DNA from 2 places in the Streptosporangium sp. NPDC050855 genome. Region 2 is predicted to be linked to the other one. Evidence: riboswitches for the same ligand, from Rfam matches in the RefSeq annotation. Region 2 holds a riboswitch; the other holds the start of a gene.
What was found. A riboswitch is a leader RNA that binds a small molecule or an ion and turns the genes downstream of it on or off. The one in region 2 is predicted to bind cyclic di-AMP.
Positions count from the first base shown of each region.

Region 1: linked by a shared signal. The riboswitch ahead of ACIBCT_RS07170 (C40 family peptidase) and the one ahead of ACIBCT_RS39225 (coiled-coil domain-containing protein) in region 2 are both predicted to bind cyclic di-AMP.

Region 1 covers NZ_JBITFY010000002.1:439,640-443,827, reverse strand. Annotated here, with positions in the region: gene serA (phosphoglycerate dehydrogenase) at 1-1,425, shown strand, start outside; gene ACIBCT_RS07170 (C40 family peptidase) at 2,030-2,626, opposite strand; cyclic di-AMP (ydaO/yuaA leader) riboswitch at 2,614-2,844, opposite strand; gene ACIBCT_RS07165 (3-isopropylmalate dehydrogenase) at 2,986-4,032, shown strand.
Region 2 covers NZ_JBITFY010000038.1:16,351-20,538, forward strand. Annotated here, with positions in the region: gene ACIBCT_RS39215 (RNA ligase RtcB family protein) at 1-369, opposite strand, end outside; gene ACIBCT_RS39220 (hypothetical protein) at 450-1,010, opposite strand; gene ACIBCT_RS39225 (coiled-coil domain-containing protein) at 1,354-2,328, opposite strand; cyclic di-AMP (ydaO/yuaA leader) riboswitch at 2,332-2,468, opposite strand; gene galT (galactose-1-phosphate uridylyltransferase) at 2,540-3,619, opposite strand; gene ACIBCT_RS39235 (DeoR/GlpR family DNA-binding transcription regulator) at 3,616-4,188, opposite strand, start outside.

The DNA of each region.
Region 1 (4,188 bases), on a different contig from region 2:
GACGCCGAGGCGATCGCCGCCGCCCCCCGGCTCCGCGTGGTCGCCCGCGCCGGCGTCGGCCTGGACAACGTCGACGTGGAGTCGGCCACCAAGGCCGGCGTCATGGTCGTCAACGCGCCCACCTCCAACATCACCAGTGCCGCCGAGCACACCGTGGCCCTGATCCTCGCCTCCGCCCGCAACGTCGCCCAGGCCCACTCCGCGCTCAAGGGCGGCGAGTGGAAGCGCTCGAAGTACACCGGCGTGGAGCTGGACGAGAAGGTCGTCGCCATCCTCGGCCTCGGCAAGATCGGCCAGCTGGTCGCGCAGCGCCTCCAGCCGTTCGGCGTCGAGCTGATCGCCTACGACCCCTACCTGCAGCCGGCCCGCGCCGCGCAGATGGGCGTCCGCCTGGTCTCGCTGGAGGAGGCCCTGCGCGAGGCCGACTTCATCACCGTGCACCTGCCCAAGTCCAAGGAGACCATCGGCCTCATCGGAGAGCGGGAGCTGCACCAGGTCAAGCCGAACGTGCGCCTGATCAACGTCGCCCGAGGCGGGATCATCGACGAGAACGCCCTCTACTCCGCGATCAAGGAGGGCCGCGTCGCCGGCGCCGGCATCGACGTGTTCCCCAAGGAGCCGGTCACCGACAGCCCGCTCTTCGAGCTGGACCAGGTCGTGGTCACCCCGCACCTGGGCGCCTCGACCCACGAGGCCCAGGAGAAGGCCGGCACCCAGGTCGCGCGGAGCGTGAAGCTCGCCCTGGCCGGGGAGTTCGTGCCGGACGCGGTCAACGTCCAGGGCGGCGCCGTCGCCGAGGACGTCAAGCCGGGCCTGCCGCTGGCCGAGAAGCTCGGCCGGGTGTTCACCGCGCTCGCCGGTGAGGTCGCCACCAGGCTCGACGTCGAGGTGCGCGGCGAGATCGCCTCCCACGACGTCCGGGTGCTGGAGCTGGCCGCCCTCAAGGGCGTCTTCACCGACGTGGTCGAGGACTCGGTCACCTACGTCAACGCCCCGCTGCTGGCCAAGGACCGCGGTGTCACGGTCGAGCTGATCACCAGCTCGGAGAGCCCCGACTGGCGCAACGTGGTGACGGTCCGCGGCGTGCTCGCCGACGGCCGCGCGGTCTCGGTCTCCGGCACCCTGTCCGGGCCGAGGCAGATCACGAAGATCGTCGAGGTCAACGGCTACCAGATGGAGATCGAGCCGACCGACCACCTGTCGTTCTTCACCTACACCGACCGTCCCGGCATCGTCGGCGTGGTCGGCCGCATCCTGGGCGACCACTCGATCAACATCGCCTCGATGCAGGTGGCCCGGGACGTCAAGGGCGGCAAGGCCCTGATCGCGCTCACCGTCGACACCGCCATCCCGGCCGACGTGGTCGACCAGATCGGCGCGGAGATCGGCGCCGACAGCGGCCGTTCGGTCGACCTGACCGACTGACCGTCCCGGTCCGCCGGGTCCCCTTCGTGGGTGGCCGCGGCGCGCCGCGGCCCGCTCCCGGACGGACCGTCCGGGACCGGGCCGGCACCCGCTCGCCGTCTCGACATGTGAGAAGTGTGTACGCGGGGCGAGACGACCCTTTCGTCACCGGGTAACCTGATGGAGATGCGCCGGGTGTTCTCGCACTCCGCACCCGCCGCGGCGGGGCCTGACAGGGCAGGCCGGCGGCCCGCCACGGTGCCGTGGCGATCGCCGGCTCCGAGCCCTCCGCCCACCGGTCCGTGACCCGGACCGAGGCATCGGGCCCGGTCCGAGTCCTGACCGGAGTCTCGGCCACCTTCACAGCTCACCCGCGACCGAAACGAGACTCACCATGTACGAGATGTACTCCTGGAACCGCCCGGACGAGAACGAGGACGAGGCGGCCGACGCGATCCAGACCGCCCTGGACCGCCGCGACAACGGTGGCGCGCCCACCCGCTGACCCTGCCGGCCACCTGCCGGCCACCTGCCGGCCACCTGCCCGATCACGGCCGTGCGCCGGTCCGGGCCGGGCCGGCCGGGGCGGACGGCTCCGCGACGCTCGCGGCGGAGCCGCGGGGGCTCACCCGCCGACGGCGGATCCGGTCGCGTGCTCGATCCGCTCGGCCAGTTCGACCCCCTCGGGGTCGGGGCGCACCCCGCCGACGAAGGAGGCGTGCCGCCATGAGGCGAGCCGCTCCTCCTTGACCACGTCCCCGCTCCGCGGGGCGTGCACCATGTACCCGGGCTTCGTGATCATTCCGACATGCCCGAGACCCCGGAAGAAGACCAGGTCCCCGGGCCTGAGGTCCTTCCAGGCGATCTTCCTGGAGAACGCCTCGTACTGCTCGGAGGCGATGCGGGGCAGCGCGATCCCGGCGGCCCCATAGGCGCGGAGCATCAGCCCGGAGCAGTCGAAGCCGCCGCGGCCGGTGCCGCCCCACGCGTACGGCGTGCCGCGCTTGGACATGGCCCAGCTCAGGGCCTTCTGCCAGGCGGGACGCAGGGACGCGGCCCGCAGGGCGCCCTTCAGGGCGGGCATGCCGAGCGCGGGAGGCGCGGGGGCGGGCAAGGGCGAGGCGGCCAGCGCGGTGGCCGGGGTCGCGAACACCGCGGTCCCGGCGACGAGGACGGACGCGACGCGCGAACAGATCTTGCCGTACAGGGTCGTTCCTTCCATAGGGCCTGCCGGGTGAGCTGTCGGGCTCGGGCGTGGAGGCCGCCCTACGGCGCGCGGGCGCGCCGATTCGCCCCGAGGGATCCCGTCGCGGGCGGCCGGGAACGCGCTCCGGTCGGGAGCGGGGTTCCCGGGGCCCGGGACGATCCCGGAAAGAGTGGTTCCCCGGCTCCGTACGCATCGATAAGGGATGATCCGTACGAATTAGGCATCAACGTGAACGGTGAGGACCATAACGAAACCTCGCGAAACGGTCAACATAGGATAAAGACGGGCAAAGCGATCAGATGTACCCGAGGGAAATTCCGTCCGAGGCGTGAGACCGGTGTTCAAGCACCGAGACGGCCCGGTAGGGTGACCCCATGGATTCGCGTAACATCCGCCTGGCGGTCATCCCCGGGGACGGGATCGGGGTCGAGGTCGTCACCGAAGGGCTGAAGGTCCTCGAAGCGGTCGGCACGAAGGTGGAGACCACCACCTACGATCTCGGCGCCAAGCGCTACCACGAGACCGGTGAGACGCTGCCCGACGTCGTCCTGGAGGAGCTGCGCGGCTACGACGCGATCCTGCTCGGGGCGGTCGGCGACCCCAGCGTGCCCCCGGGCGTGCTGGAGCGCGACCTGCTGCTCAAGCTCCGCTTCCGGCTCGACCACTACGTGAACCTGCGGCCGGTCAAGCTCTTCCCCGGGGTGGAGACCCCGCTGGGCGGGGTCCGGCCGGAGGACATCGACATGATCGTCGTCCGCGAGGGCACCGAGGGCCCGTACGCCGGAGCCGGGGGCGTCATGCGTCACGGCACCCCGCAGGAGATCGCCACCCAGGAGTCGCTGAACACCGCCTTCGGCGTCGAGCGCGTGGTGCGCTACGCCTTCGACAAGGCGCTGTCGCGTCCCCGCAGGAGGCTCACCCTGGTCCACAAGACCAACGTGCTCACCTACGCCGGTGACCTGTGGGCCCGCACCGTCGAGAGGGTCGGCCGGGAGTACCCGGACGTCCAGACCGACTACTGCCACGTCGACGCGGCCTCGATGTTCTTCGTCAGCCAGCCCCGGCGCTTCGACGTGATCGTCACCGACAACCTCTTCGGTGACATCCTCACCGACATCGGCGCGGCGATCGCCGGTGGCATCGGCCTGGCGGCCAGCGGCAACGTCAACCCCGACCGCACCGCGCCGAGCATGTTCGAGCCGGTCCACGGCAGCGCCCCCGACATCGCGGGCCAGGGCAAGGCCGACCCGACCGCCACGATCCTGTCGGTCGCCATGCTCCTGGACCACCTGGGCCTGGACTCCGAGGCCGTCCGGGTCGAGCGGGCCGTCGCCGACGACCTGGCCGAGCGGCCGACCGGCCGGACCGGCCGGACCACCCGCGAGATCGGCGACGACATCACCGCCCGAGTAGCCGGCTGAGGAAGCCGCCCACCTCGACCCAGACGCGCCTGGCGGCTCACCGAGCCGCCGGGCGCGTTTTGGTTTTCCGCCCCGCTGACGGTTTTCGCTATCGATGCAGTAGTTTCCCGTTACCCGGTCCAACGCAGAATGGACGCAAGGGTAAGCCAGACACCA
Region 2 (4,188 bases):
CACGGCCCAGGCCGGGTCGCCGGCGTCCCGCTCGGGGTCCAGCGCGCGATCGAGGTCGGGGAAGCGGGCGGCGAGCCTCTCGGGTACGGCGCGTCTCAGCCTGATGGGGAACACGGCGATGCCGCAGCCGATGTCGGAGCCCACCAGGAACGGGTACAGCACGGTGGAGGTCATGGCGGCCCCGATGGGGGCGCCCTTGCCGGGGTGCAGGTCCGGCATGGCGGCGATGTGCGTCATGCCGTCGAGCGCGGCCACCTGGTGGCACTGCGCGAGGGCGTCGGACTCGATCCAGCTCGCGGGGGAGGCGAACACACTGACGGTCCGAGACGGCTCGCCGGCCCGGGCAGGTGAGGACCACCCGCTCACCACCGGTCGCCGAACCCGGCCGTACCGCGGTACCGGCTCGGTGAACGCCGCCCGCGCGGCATGCGGACGAGCCGGCCGTGGCGCTACTTCCCCGTGCCGGTCTGCGCGGGAGGCGTGGGCCAGCCCTTGCCGACGACGGTGAACCCGCCCCGCTCGACGGTGGCGAACGTCGCGGGAGCCGTACAGGGCTGCACCGCGCCGGTCGGTACCGACCAGTTCCAGCCGATCCGATCACGACCGCCACCGGACCTGTCCGTCCCGCCGTCGTACACGCTGACCGCGACCCGGGTACCGACCGGGAACGAGGTGGAGGTGGTGATGACGGCGGTCACCGTCGCGACCGGGCCGCCCGCCACGAGGCAGTCCACCTCCGCCTCGAATCCCCCGCCGTTGCCGTCGGGGAGGTAGTGGTCGACCTTGACGATGCCCTCGGCCTCCGTGAAGACGCCGCGTGCGGTGATGGTGAAGGTGATGTCGTCGTCGGCCGCCGGTTCGAAGTGGATCTTCGCGGTGCCGGACACGTGCCACCGGGGGTCCTTGCTCGTCGCGGGCGACGCGGCCGAGGCCGATGTACCGATCGTCGCGACCGTGGCCAGCGAAAGGGCGACGGCGGTGACCCCTGCCCGGATCATTGCGGATCTCATGTCAACGGCTCCTTGAGGTGTGAGGGTGAGGCCTGCTCCGGCGATCCCGGAAAGGGTGCCGTGCCGCCATGCCTCAACCCTGCCGCCGGGCCCCGTCGGTTCCCATGTGCCGTTCGGCGGATCGACCCCCCGCACGCCGGGCCGAGCATCCCGGACGGGACCTGGCCTACGGAGCCGGAATGTGCTATCACGCCGGCCCCGGGGTCACCCTGCGGGCGCTGCGCGCACCCGGCGCCTCCGGGGAGGACCGCACGAAACAGACGGTCGAAGACGCACGGGCGACGGGCGAAGTGCCCTGAGAGAGGCAGTAGACCGAGAAATCGCGGGTCAGACCGTCGCAGCGCTAGTACATCGAGATGTGCGGATGGTCGAAGTGGTTGGCGGTGACGCCGCCGCGGTTGGACATGGCCCTCCAGCCGGAGCCGTGGTTGATGCGCTGGCGCCAGATCACGTACTTCACCCCGAGCCTGGCCTTGTTCTTGATGGCCCAGGCGGAGATCTCGTCACCGAGCCTGAGGTTGGCGGCCGTGGGCATCGTGCCGCCGGTGCTCATCATGAAGTCGCAGGCGCGGCCCAGCGGGTGCTCGCCGCCGTCGTTCGCGGCCCGGTAGCAGCCGACCGAGTACGGCAGGTCGAAGCGCCTCTTGATCGCCTCGCGCATGATCCGGGTCCGGTCGGTGATGTTGTCGGCGCCGGTGGGCAGCTGTGGGGCCCAGCTTCCGTCGGAGCGGCGGCCCGAACCGGTGGGGACCAGCTTGTCGAGCTTGTCCTTGATCTCCTCGATCAGGTCCTCGGCCTCCTCGCGCCGCTCCTGGACCTCCTTGGCCTCCTCGGCGATGTCGTCGGTGAGGCGGGCGGCGGTCTCGGCCGACCTCTTCCTGCGCTCCACGCTCTGGGCGAACCCCTGCAGGTGGGCGCTCTGCTCGGCGGTGAGCTGCTCCATCACCGCCGCGCCGCCGATGTCGTCGGCGAACAGCAGGGCGGGCAGGCCGCCGATGCTGCTCTGGTAGTGGAGCTGGACGATGGAGTCGACCTGCTTCTCGTTCTCGGCGTAGACCTCCTCGGCCCTGCGCAGGTTCTGCTTGGCCACGGCCTCGGCCTTCTCCGCCTTGTTGAGGGACTCGCGCTTGGCCGCGTAGGTCTCGATCAGCGCGTCGATCCTCTTGTTGAGCTTGACCAGGTCGGCGCGGAGCTCGGCCTCGGTCGGTTTGGGGTCGGCGCTTCCCGCGGTGGGAGCGCCGAGGGTGAACGCGGCGATCGAGCCCACGCAGAGGACCAGAGCGGCATGGCGACGGAACGTGGGGGACGAGGCCGCCACGAACTCTCCTCTCCTTCCGCCTACCGGGTTAGCTGACGGGTTCGGGCTGGAGGATGCCCTTCCACCGAAGTGGTTTCACCCCAGGTGCGGTGGTTCCCCGGCTCCCGGGCGAGGCGCCTGGGATTAGGCATATCGGCTGCTACAGCCGATGTGGGAAGGATAGTAGTGGTAAACCCCAGGTCACGCGACCTCAAACGAGACCTATCAGTGATCAGCTCGTGACAATGGAGCGCAGTAGATGTGCTGTCTCCTCGGGCAGCACGTCGTTCACGAAGGCCCCCATGGCCGATTCCGATCCCGCGAGGTACTTCAGCTTGTTCGGCGCGCGGCGGATGCTGAACAGCTCCAGGTGCGCGTACGCCAGGTCCCGGCCGGTGTTGACCGGTGCCTGGTGCCAGGCCGCGATGTAGGGCATCGGCATGTCGAAGAGCCCGTCGAGACGGCGCAGCACGTCGGTGTAGAGCGGCCCGAACGCCGCCCGCTCGGCCGACTCCAGGCCGATCAGGTCGGGGACCCTCCGGTGCGGGTAGAGGTGGACCTCGACCGGCCAGCGCGCGGCGGCCGGGACGAACGCCGTCCAGTGCTCGTTGGAGGCCACCACCCGCACCCCGGCCTCCCGCTCGGAGGCGAGGACGTCGGCGAACAGGTCGCCCCCGGTGCGGTCCCGGTAGCGGCCGGCCGCCGCGAGGTTCAGCCTGGTGCGCGGGGTCACGTACGGGTAGGCGTAGATCTGCCCGTGCGGGTGGGCCAGGGTGATGCCGATCTCCGAACCCCGGTTCTCGAAGCAGAACACCTGCTCCACCCCCGGCAGGGACGACAGCTCGGCCGTACGGTCGATCCAGGCCTCCATGACCAGCTCGACCTGCTCGGGCGACAGGCGGGAGAACGAGGAGTCGTGGTCGGAGGTGAAGCACACCACCTCGCAGCGGCCGATCCCGGGCCGGACCTCGCTCAGCCCGCCCGGCTGCGGGTACTCGCCCGGCTGGGCCGAGAACGAGGGGAAGCGGTTCTCGAAGACCACCACGTCGTAGTCGGGGGAGGGGACCTCGGTGAGGTTGCCGGGACCGGACGGGCAGAGCGGGCACTCACTGGCCGGGGGCAGGAAGGTACGGCCCTGCCGGTGGCCGGCCACCGCGATCCACTCCTCGGTCAGCGGGTCGTAGCGCAGCTCGGAGGCGGCGGGCCGGGGCGGCAGGTCGCGCAGGTCGGCCGCACCCCTGTCCGCGTCGTCGCGCCGGTCGAAATAGAAAAGCTCCCGGCCGTCGGCCAGGTGGGTGGCGGTGCGTTTCATCGGGTGGCGGTCTCGCTCTCCTGCTGCGGTTCTGTGATGATCAGCTCGCCGACCGAGGCGGCGAGCTCCTCGCGTGCCTCGCCGGACAGGCCGGAGTCGGTGATCACGATGTGCGCCTGGGACAGCTCGGCGATCGTGCTGATGCCGACCGTTCCCCACTTGGTGTGGTCGGCGGTCACCACCAGGCGGCGGGCGGAGGCGACCAGTTCCCGGTCGGTCTCCGCCTCCAGCAGGTTGGGCGTGGTGAACCCGGCGCGGACGCTCATCCCGTGCACGCCGAGAAAGAGGGTGTCGACGTGCAGGCCGCGGACCGCCGCGACCGCGACCGGGCCGACCAGCGCGTCGGAGGGGGTACGGACCCCGCCGGTCAGCACGACCGTGCGGTCGGCCCTGGGGGAGCGGTGGAAGACGTCGGCGATCCGGATCGAGTTGGTGATCACGGTCAGCTCGGGCACGTCGACCACGTGGTGGGCGAGCGTCCAGGTCGTGGTGCCCGCGGAGAGCGCGATGGCGGTGGCGGGCCGGACGAGCCCGGCGGCGGTGCGGGCGATCGTCTCCTTCTCGGCCTG